3 regions of the Kosakonia radicincitans DSM 16656 genome follow, and region 3 is predicted to be linked to each of the others. Evidence: predicted binding sites of a transcription regulator. Region 3 holds the regulator's gene; each other region holds the start of a gene.
What was found. The regulator sigma-54, encoded in region 3, starts transcription at its own class of promoters, with help from an activator protein. The targets are predictions, from matches to a motif close to GTTGGCACANNTTTCGCTNT.
Positions count from the first base shown of each region.

Region 1: glnA (glutamate--ammonia ligase) is a predicted target of sigma-54. The motif match lies at 1,515-1,534, and genes of this name have one in related genera.
Region 2: Y71_RS21350 (circularly permuted type 2 ATP-grasp protein) is a predicted target of sigma-54. The motif match lies at 2,171-2,190, and genes of this name have one in related genera.

Region 1 is NZ_CP018016.1:5,748,383-5,751,665, forward strand. It holds gene typA (ribosome-dependent GTPase TypA) at 1-1,243, opposite strand, end outside; gene glnA (glutamate--ammonia ligase) at 1,625-3,034, shown strand.
Region 2 is NZ_CP018016.1:4,438,322-4,441,604, reverse strand. It holds gene Y71_RS21355 (alpha-E domain-containing protein) at 1-699, opposite strand, end outside; gene Y71_RS21350 (circularly permuted type 2 ATP-grasp protein) at 699-2,132, opposite strand; gene Y71_RS21345 (DMT family transporter) at 2,303-3,196, opposite strand.
Region 3 is NZ_CP018016.1:527,142-530,424, forward strand. It holds gene ptsN (PTS IIA-like nitrogen regulatory protein PtsN) at 1-347, opposite strand, end outside; gene hpf (ribosome hibernation promoting factor) at 429-716, opposite strand; gene rpoN (RNA polymerase factor sigma-54) at 739-2,172, opposite strand; gene lptB (LPS export ABC transporter ATP-binding protein) at 2,221-2,946, opposite strand; gene lptA (lipopolysaccharide ABC transporter substrate-binding protein LptA) at 2,953-3,283, opposite strand, start outside.

The DNA of each region.
Region 1 (3,283 bases), 600 kb from region 3:
CAGAACCCTGGTGCTGCTCTTCAACGTCCAGCGTCACGTTTTCAAACGGTTCCTGACGGCGGCCGTCGATTTCACGGAAGATAACCTTCGGACGGGAAACCGCCATCTCGAAACCTTCACGACGCATGTTCTCGATCAGAACAGACAGGTGCAGCTCACCACGACCGGAAACGCGGAATGCATCAGCGTCTTCGGTTTCTTCAACGCGCAGCGCAACGTTATGCACCAGCTCTTTGTTCAGGCGGTCAAGGATCTGACGTGAAGTCACGTACTTACCTTCTTTACCACAGAACGGAGAGGTGTTGACGTTGAAGAACATAGTTACGGTCGGCTCATCAACAGACAGCGCCGGCAGCGCTTCCACATTCTGCGGGTCGCAGATGGTGTCGGAGATGTTCAGTTCGCCCAGACCGGTGATCGCGATGATATCGCCAGCTTCAGCGATTTCGCTGTCGATACGTTCCAGACCCAGATGGGTCAGTACCTTACCGACTTTACCGTTGCGGGTTTTGCCTTCGCTATCAATGATAGTAACCTGCTGATTCGGCTTCACTTTACCGCGTTTGATACGACCAATACCGATAACACCAACGTAGTTGTTGTAGTCGAGCTGGGAGATCTGCATTTGCAGGGTCCCGTCGAGATCAACGTTCGGTGCCGGTACATGGTCAACAATCGCCTGATACAGCGGGGTCATGTCTTCAGCCATGTCTTCATGGTCCATACCCGCGATACCGTTCAACGCAGAAGCGTAAACGATCGGGAAGTCCAGCTGTTCGTCGGTCGCGTCGAGGTTAACGAACAGATCGAAGACCTGATCAACAACCCAGTCCGGACGCGCGCCAGGACGGTCAACTTTGTTGATTACCACAATCGGCTTGAGGCCATGGGCAAATGCTTTTTTGGTCACGAAGCGCGTTTGCGGCATCGGGCCGTCAAACGCATCAACCACCAGCAGCACGGAATCGACCATGGACATCACACGCTCAACTTCGCCACCGAAGTCGGCGTGCCCAGGGGTATCAACGATGTTGATACGGTAATCATTCCATTTGATAGCGGTGTTTTTCGCGAGGATGGTAATCCCACGCTCTTTCTCCAAATCGTTGGAGTCCATCACACGCTCTTGAGTTTCAGCACGTTCGTCGAACGTACCGGATTGCTGCAGCAGCTTGTCAACCAGGGTTGTTTTACCATGGTCAACGTGAGCAATGATGGCGATGTTACGCAGATTTTCGATCACAACTTTGCCTCAGGCATTAGAAATAGCGCGTTATTGTACACGTATTAATCGAAGGACAAAACAGGATCACAAACATCCTCCGCAAACAAGTATTGCAGAGTTGCTTTGTGATCGCTTTCACGGAGCGTTAAAAGGGCCGCCAACAAAAAATTGCACCAATACGGTGCTTAATGTTCACACGAAAGCACTATATTGGTGCAACTTAACCATCATGGTGCAGCCCTTTTGCACTATACCGGGCATAATAACGCCTTTTGAGGGGCATTTAAAAGTTGGCATAGATTTCGCTTTATCTATTTTACGGCAACTACGCCAGGTTTCACGCAGTATTTGAAGACCTCGTTACCACGACGACAATGACAAATCCGGGAGAGTTTAAGTATGTCCGCTGAACACGTTTTGACGATGCTGAATGAGCACGAAGTGAAGTTTGTTGATCTGCGCTTCACCGATACCAAAGGTAAAGAACAGCACGTCACTATCCCAGCCCATCAGGTTAATGCTGACTTCTTTGAAGAAGGCAAAATGTTTGATGGTTCTTCGATTGGTGGCTGGAAAGGCATCAACGAATCAGACATGGTGCTGATGCCGGACGCGACTACCGCTGTCATTGACCCGTTCTACGAAGAAACAACGCTGATCATCCGTTGCGATATCCTCGAACCAGGCACCATGCAGGGTTACGACCGCGACCCGCGTTCCATCGCAAAACGCGCTGAAGAGTACCTGCGTTCTACCGGTCTGGCAGACACCGTTCTGTTTGGGCCTGAGCCGGAATTCTTCCTGTTCGACGACGTTCGTTTCGGCAGCTCCATTTCCGGTTCCAGCGTTGCTATCGATGATATCGAAGGCGCATGGAACACCTCCACCAAATACGAAGGTGGTAACAAAGGTCACCGTCCGGCTGTTAAAGGCGGTTACTTCCCGGTTCCGCCGGTTGATTCATCACAGGATTTGCGTTCCACCATGTGTCTGGTGATGGAAGAAATGGGCCTGGTTGTTGAAGCTCACCACCACGAAGTGGCAACGGCTGGTCAGAACGAAGTGGCTACCCGCTTCAACACCATGACCAAAAAAGCGGACGAAATTCAGATCTACAAATATGTGGTACATAACGTTGCTCACCGCTTCGGTAAAACCGCGACCTTTATGCCGAAACCAATGTTCGGTGATAACGGTTCCGGTATGCACTGCCACATGTCCCTGTCCAAGAACGGCACTAACCTGTTCTCTGGCGACAAATACGCAGGCCTGTCTGAAATGGCGCTGTACTACATCGGCGGCGTAATCAAACACGCTAAAGCTATCAACGCCCTGTCTAACCCGACCACCAACTCCTACAAACGTCTGGTCCCGGGTTATGAAGCGCCGGTAATGCTGGCTTACTCTGCCCGTAACCGTTCTGCTTCTATCCGTATTCCGGTCGTTGCCTCTCCGAAAGCACGTCGTATCGAAGTGCGCTTCCCGGATCCGGCGGCTAACCCGTACCTGTGCTTCGCAGCACTGATGATGGCCGGTCTGGATGGTATTAAAAACAAAATCCACCCGGGCGAAGCAATGGACAAAAACCTGTATGACCTGCCGCCGGAAGAAGCGAAAGAGATCCCGCAGGTTGCAGGCTCTCTGGAAGAAGCGCTCAACGCGCTGGATGCTGACCGCGAGTTCCTGACAGCCGGTGGCGTGTTCACCGACGACGCTATCGATGCTTACATCGCGCTGCGTCTGGAAGAGAACGACCGCGTTCGCATGACGCCGCACCCGGTAGAGTTCGAACTGTACTACAGCGTTTAATCGTATTACTGAAGATCCAACGGATTTCGCGTTGCAGCAAGGCGGCAACCGAATGAATCCCGATGAGCTTAGTCTACTAAGTGATTCGGGTGAATGAGGGCAGCCAACACCGCTGTAACGTGAAAGACGTTAGGATATTTTGTTGCCGTGGAACTTTTAGCCCATCCCTGGATGGGCTTTTTTCTCCACCAACACTCTGTTCTGACGCATTTTTTACCTATAAAAAGCTATACTGCACTAAATTAGTGC
Region 2 (3,283 bases), 1.9 Mb from region 3:
CACATCATTACGGAACACCAGCAGTTCGCTGACGGTTTCCCGGCTGATCGGCTGGCGGTAAATACTGTGATAGGCCTCGCGGGCGCTCACCGCGCGCAGCAGGGTGTCGAGGCGATAATATTCACGCACTGGATCCGGATCGTTGTTCAGTTGCTGATCTTTAAGCGCCAGCAGTTGGGCGGTGGCGTAGGCGCGCTCAATCAGCGTACCGACACGAATAAAACACTGCGCATCGTTGCGCAACAACGTGCCGAACATCGCGCCTCGAAACAGATGCGAGCGCTCTTTTACCCAGTCAAAAAAGGTATCAATACCGATTTTATCCACCCCGGACTGACGCAGATTGCGGATGTCGATACGCGTGGTGTTGATGCACTCCCACACTTCTGACGACAGGCTGCCGCGTACCGCGTGGGCATTATTCCACGCCATTTCAATACAGCTATAAATGCTGCTCGGGTTGTGGCTATCAAGGGCGAAGAAGTTCAGCAGGTTGTTCATGGAAAAGCGGGCGTAACGCTGCTGAAACAGCTCATGGGAAAAGGTGAGATTGAGCGGCAGCGCCAAATCGTGTTGCTGCTGGCGGTGGCGCGGCATCATTGACAGCTTCCAGGTAACATCCAGCACCCGGGCAAAGCTCTCTGCCCGCTCCAGGTAGCGGGCCATCCAGTACAGTTCGCTGGCTGTGCGGCTTAGCATCATTCATCCTCCTCCATCACCCAGGTATCTTTGGTGCCGCCGCCCTGCGACGAGTTCACCACCAGCGAACCTTCGTTCAGCGCCACGCGCGTCAGGCCGCCCGGCACCAGGCGAACCTCTTCGCCAGAGAGCACAAACGGGCGCAGATCGATATGGCGCGGCGCCAGCCCCTCTTCGACAAAGGTCGGGCAGGTGGAGAGCGCCAGCGTCTCCTGGCCAATATAGTTGCCGGGGTTCGCCAGCAGCCGCTTGCGGAAATCCTCAATCTGCTGGCGGGTCGATTTCGGGCCGACCAGCATGCCGTACCCGCCCGCACCGTGAACCTCTTTCACTACCATGCTGTCGAGATGGGCGAGCACATAGTTAAGATCGTCGGGCTTGCGGCACTGCCAGGTGGCGATATTGCCGAGAATCGGCTCCTCGCTGAGGTAGAAGCGGATCATGTCCGGCACATAGGGGTAAATGGATTTATCATCGGCCACGCCGGTGCCAATCGCGTTCGCCAGCACCACGCCGCCCGACCGGTAGACCGACAGCAGGCCCGGAACACCGAGCATCGAATCGGCGCGAAACGCCAGCGGATCGAGAAACGCATCGTCAATGCGGCGGTAGATGACATCCACCCGGCACGGGCCTTCAGTGGTGCGCATATAGACCGCGCCGCCTTTGACGAACAAGTCGGCGCTTTCTACCAGCTCAACACCCATCTGCTGTGCCAGAAAACTGTGCTCAAAATAGGCGCTGTTAAAACGCCCTGGCGTCATCACCACCACCGTGGGATCGTCCACCGGGGTACTTTCACGCAGGGTTTGCAGCAGGTAACCGGGGTAGCGCTCCACCGGCGCAATATGCTGGCTGGCGAAGAGATCCGGGTAGAGGCGCATCATCATCTTGCGGTTCTCCAGCATATAGGAGACGCCGGACGGAGTGCGCAGGTTATCTTCCAGCACGTAATAGCGGCCATCGCTGTTACGTACCATGTCGATACCGGTGATGTGAGCGTAAATATTGTTATGCAGATCCACGCCCTGCATGCAGGGCTGGTACTGCTCGTTCGCCAGAACCTGCTCGCGCGGAACAATACCGGCGTTAAGGATATTTTGCTGATGGTAGATATCGTACAGGAAAGCGTTCAGCGCTTTGACGCGCTGGCGGATGCCTTGATCGAGAGTGCGCCACTCATGGGCCGGGATAATTCTCGGTACGCTGTCAAAGGGGATCAGGCGTTCGGTGCCTCCCTCTTCACCATAAACGTTGAAGGTAATGCCCACCCGGTGAAATAACAGTTCTGCCTGTTCTTTCTTTTGATGGATGGCGTGCTGGTCGGTCTGTTGAAGCCACTGCCACCAGGCATCGTAATGCTGGCGTTGACTGCCCTCTGCGCTGAGCATCTCATCGTAGTAAGGTGCTGTCGGAAGCGTTATTTTTATCATTGTCATCCCCTGCATTGCGCGTGTGAAGATTCTGTAAAAATGCAGAAAGCATGCCAGCATGGCTGGCAATGCGTTTTCGTGGTGAGTACAGGCGCAAATGCACCATTTTGAGGCGAAGCGCAGCGGCAGCGCGCTAAAGTGGTGTGAAGATAAGCGTAGCAGAACCTGTGCTAACGGCGTTTCGCGGCCGTCGGGCTGACCACCAGCCATACTGCCAGGCAGACAATCAGCGCGCCGATAAGAAACCCACCGTTCAGCGTTTCGCCCAGCACGAGGTAGCCCCACAGCACGGCAAACGGCGGGATAAGAAAGGTAACAGTCAGGCTGCGCAGCGGCCCGATATCGGCAATCAGGCGAAAATAGAGAATATACGCCACGGCGGTGCAGAGCAGGCCGACTGCCAGCACGCAGGCCCACACTGACGGCTGCGCCCAGTTGATGGTTGCGCCGCTGCTAATCGACCAAGCGCAGAACGGCAGCAAAAATAGCGTGGCGCCCGCCTGGCTGCCGAAGGCGACCAGCGTCGGATCCAGCCCGCCGCGCGCCGTTATCCAGTTGCGGGTGAGAAAACCGGCAACGCCATAACAGCCGGTCGCCACCAGGCACGCCGCCACGCCAGCGGCGACCTCCTGCACGTTGCGCATTTCACCGAGCGTGGTAATCGTCAAAATCCCCACCAGCCCGAGTACCACGCCCGCCCACTTTTTCCCGCTCAGGTGTTCGCCAAAAAACGCCACGCCCGCCAGCGCGCCCATCAACGGCGTGGTGGCATTGAGAACAGCGGAATACCCGGCAGGCAGCCAACGCGCGGCCAGGCAGTACATCAAAAACGGCAGCCCGGAGTTAATCACTCCAAGCAGCAGGGCCGCGCGCAGCTTACCGGAAAACTGAAACGTATGGCGAAATAGCGCCAGCAGTGCCGCCAGGCCAAGAAAGCCAAACAGCACGCGGAGAAAAGCGGTGTTAATGGCACCGAATTCCGGTGCGGCAATCCGCATAAACAGAAAGCTCGCGCCCCAGATGGCCGCCAGCATCATTAATCTCAGGTAATCAATGGCCCGCATTGTGCAACTCCTTGTGTTGCGTTTTTAACTAAAAATGTTTTACCCCGGTGGCATCAGGCTGACAAACCAGCATTTTTGCTACAGTTT
Region 3 (3,283 bases):
TGATCGGCCGGCACCAGTAGTGCAAACAGCAGATCGACAGGCTGATTATCGATAGCGTCGAAAGCAATGGGCGTTTCGAGTTGTACAAAAACGCCGACGGCGCGCAGCGTGTCCTCTTCCAGCTTACCGTGGGGGATGGCTATACCGTTACCAATACCGGTACTGCCCATCTTCTCACGCGTAAGAATGGCTTCGAAAACGACCTGTGGCGGCAGGCCAAGCTGTTTTGCCGCCAGTTCACTGATGATTTCCAGAGCACGTTTTTTGCTCTGGCAGTGAACGCCGCTACGTGTACATTCCTGGTTAAGGACATTGCTCAGTTGAAGAGCGGAATCGTTATTCATCATAATTTCACCTAAGCGCCGTCAGAGCCACGCACCCTACCGGGTTGCGGTAGGGTGCAACGCGCCAAACGAACGCCCGGACAATTAGTGTTGTTTCAGTTTATCTTTATGTTTCGTGAGCTGCCGCGACAGTTTATCGATCAAACCGTCGATGGCAGCGTACATATCCTGTCCTTCCGCGCTGGCATGCAACTCGCCTCCATTAACATGCAGGGTTGCATCCGAGGTATGGATCACTTTCTCCACTTTCAACACAATATAGACCTGATTAATCCTTTCGAAATACTGCTCAAGCTTGGCAAATTTGCTGTTCACAAATTCACGTAAGGCATCAGTGATTTCGACGTTTTGTCCTGTGATGTTAAGCTGCATAGTGTCTTCCTTATCGGTTGGGTCACACCAGCTGTTTACGCTGGTTAGACGGCGGAATGGATAAAGACTCTCGATACTTCGCAACGGTACGCCGCGCTACCATAATTCCTTGATCGGAAAGGAGCGTCGTCAGCTTACTGTCGCTCAGTGGTTTTGCAGGGTTTTCTGCGGCGATTAATTTCTTAACCAGTGCGCGAATGGCTGTTGACGAGGCTTCGCCGCCGCCTTCCGTATTCACATGGCTGGAGAAGAAATACTTCAGTTCAAAAATGCCGCGAGGACTGTGCAGGTACTTCTGCGTTGTCACACGGGAAATCGTGGACTCGTGCATTTCGACGGCCTGAGCGATATCCGCCAGCACCATCGGTTTCATAAACTCTTCGCCCTGTTCAAAGAATGCCTGCTGCTGCTCGACGATGCAGCGGCTGACGCGCAATAGCGTGTCATTACGGCTTTCAAGGCTTTTGATCAGCCACTTCGCTTCCTGCAAATTACTGCGGATAAACTGGGTGTCGGCGTCATTGCGCGCGCCGCCGCCCATTGAAGCGTAGTGCTGGTTGATTTGCAGACGCGGAATGCTGTCGGAGTTCAGTTCTACCGTCCAGCGCCCGTTGTGCTTACGCACCAGCACATCCGGGATGACATATTCTGGTTCACCGGTCTGGATCGACTGGCCGGGGCGCGGATCCAGCGACTGGATCAGATTTACTGCTTCTTTCAGCACATCCTCTTTAAGACGTGTGACGCGCATGAGAGAGCGGAAATCATGGTTAGCGAGCAGATCAAGGTGATCGCTGATAATCAGGCGAGCCTCTTCACACCAGGGCGTATCTTTCGCGAATTGGGACAGTTGGATCAACAGGCAGTCGCGCAGATCGCGCGCAGCGACGCCAACCGGATCGAAACGCTGAACGCGCTTTAATACCGCTTCAACTTCATCGAGACCGATTTCTTCATCGCCCATGCTTTCCAGCACATCCTCAAGCGACACGGTAAGGTAGCCGGTCTCATCGACAGCATCGACAATAGAGGTTGCGATTGCGCGATCGGTATCGGAAAACGGCGTTAACTCTACCTGCCACATCAGGTAATCCTGAAGAGACTGTGTCGTTTCACCCTGATAAATCGGCAGTTCGTCATCAATATAATCGTGGCTGCTGCCGGAAGGCGTTCCGGCGGTATAAATCTCATCCCAGCTGGCGTCCAGCGGCAGCTCTTCAGGCATCTCTTTCTGTTCGAGCGCGTCTACAGTATCCAGGCCTTCATTTTCCTGGGTTTGTTGGCTATCCACTTCTTCATGAAGATCGGCTTGTTCCAGCAATGGGTTACTCTCCAGCGCTTGCTGAAGTTCCTGCTGAAGTTCTAACGTAGACAGCTGCAACAGACGGATAGCCTGTTGCAGTTGCGGCGTCATAGCTAGCTGTTGGCTAAGCCTTAATTGCAAACCTTGCTTCATATTCAGAGCAGCACTCTCCGCCAAAATACCTCAATAAACTCTACCCTATCAGAGTCTGAAGTCTTCCCCAAGATATACGCGCTTAACGTGTTCGTCTTCAAGGATTTGCTGCGGTGTACCATGAGCAATTAAATGCCCCTGGCTGACGATATAAGCACGTTCACACACCGCCAGCGTTTCGCGAACATTGTGATCAGTAATTAACACGCCTAACCCACTGTCACGTAAGTGTTCAATGATGCGTTTGATGTCGATAACCGAAATAGGATCGACGCCCGCAAAGGGTTCATCCAGCAAGATAAATTTAGGATTTGCCGCCAGTGCGCGCGCAATTTCAACGCGGCGACGTTCACCACCGGAAAGGGACTGTCCCATATTGTCGCGCAGATGCTCAATATGGAACTCTTCCATCAACTCGTTAGCGCGATCCTCGCGCTGTTCGGAAGTCAGATCGTCACGGATCTGAAGCACCGCCATCAGGTTGTCGTACACGCTCAAACGACGAAAAATAGACGCTTCCTGCGGCAAATAACCGATGCCGCGACGTGCGCGCGCATGCAGTGGCAGTAAGCTGATATCGTCGTCATCAATAATGATATTGCCCGCGTCACGCGGAACAATCCCGACCACCATATAGAAGGTGGTCGTTTTCCCTGCGCCGTTAGGGCCAAGTAGCCCAACAATTTCGCCAGAGTTAACGGTCAGGCTGACGTCTTCAACCACGCGGCGACCCTTATAGGCTTTCGCGAGATTCTTTGCAGTTAATGTTGCCATAACGAATTAGTTACTCTTCTTAGGAGCCGGGGTTTGGGTGTTGCCCTTGTCCTGCAACTGCGACGGCACCAGTACGGTGGTGACGCGTTTACCTTTGTCGCTGAACGCCTGCATTTTCTGCTCTTTCACCAGGTAGGTGATCTTGTCGCCTGTGATGTTGCTGTCCAGCTGCTCGAGATAGGCCTTACCGGTCAGCACGACAAAATCTTTTTCCAGCTCGTAGTGCATCTGTAAAGCGTGGCCTTTCACCGGTTTGCCGTTGTCCTGCATCTGATAAAACGTAGCCGGGTTGCCATAACCATCAATGATCTCTTTGCCTTGCTGGCCGCCCGGACGC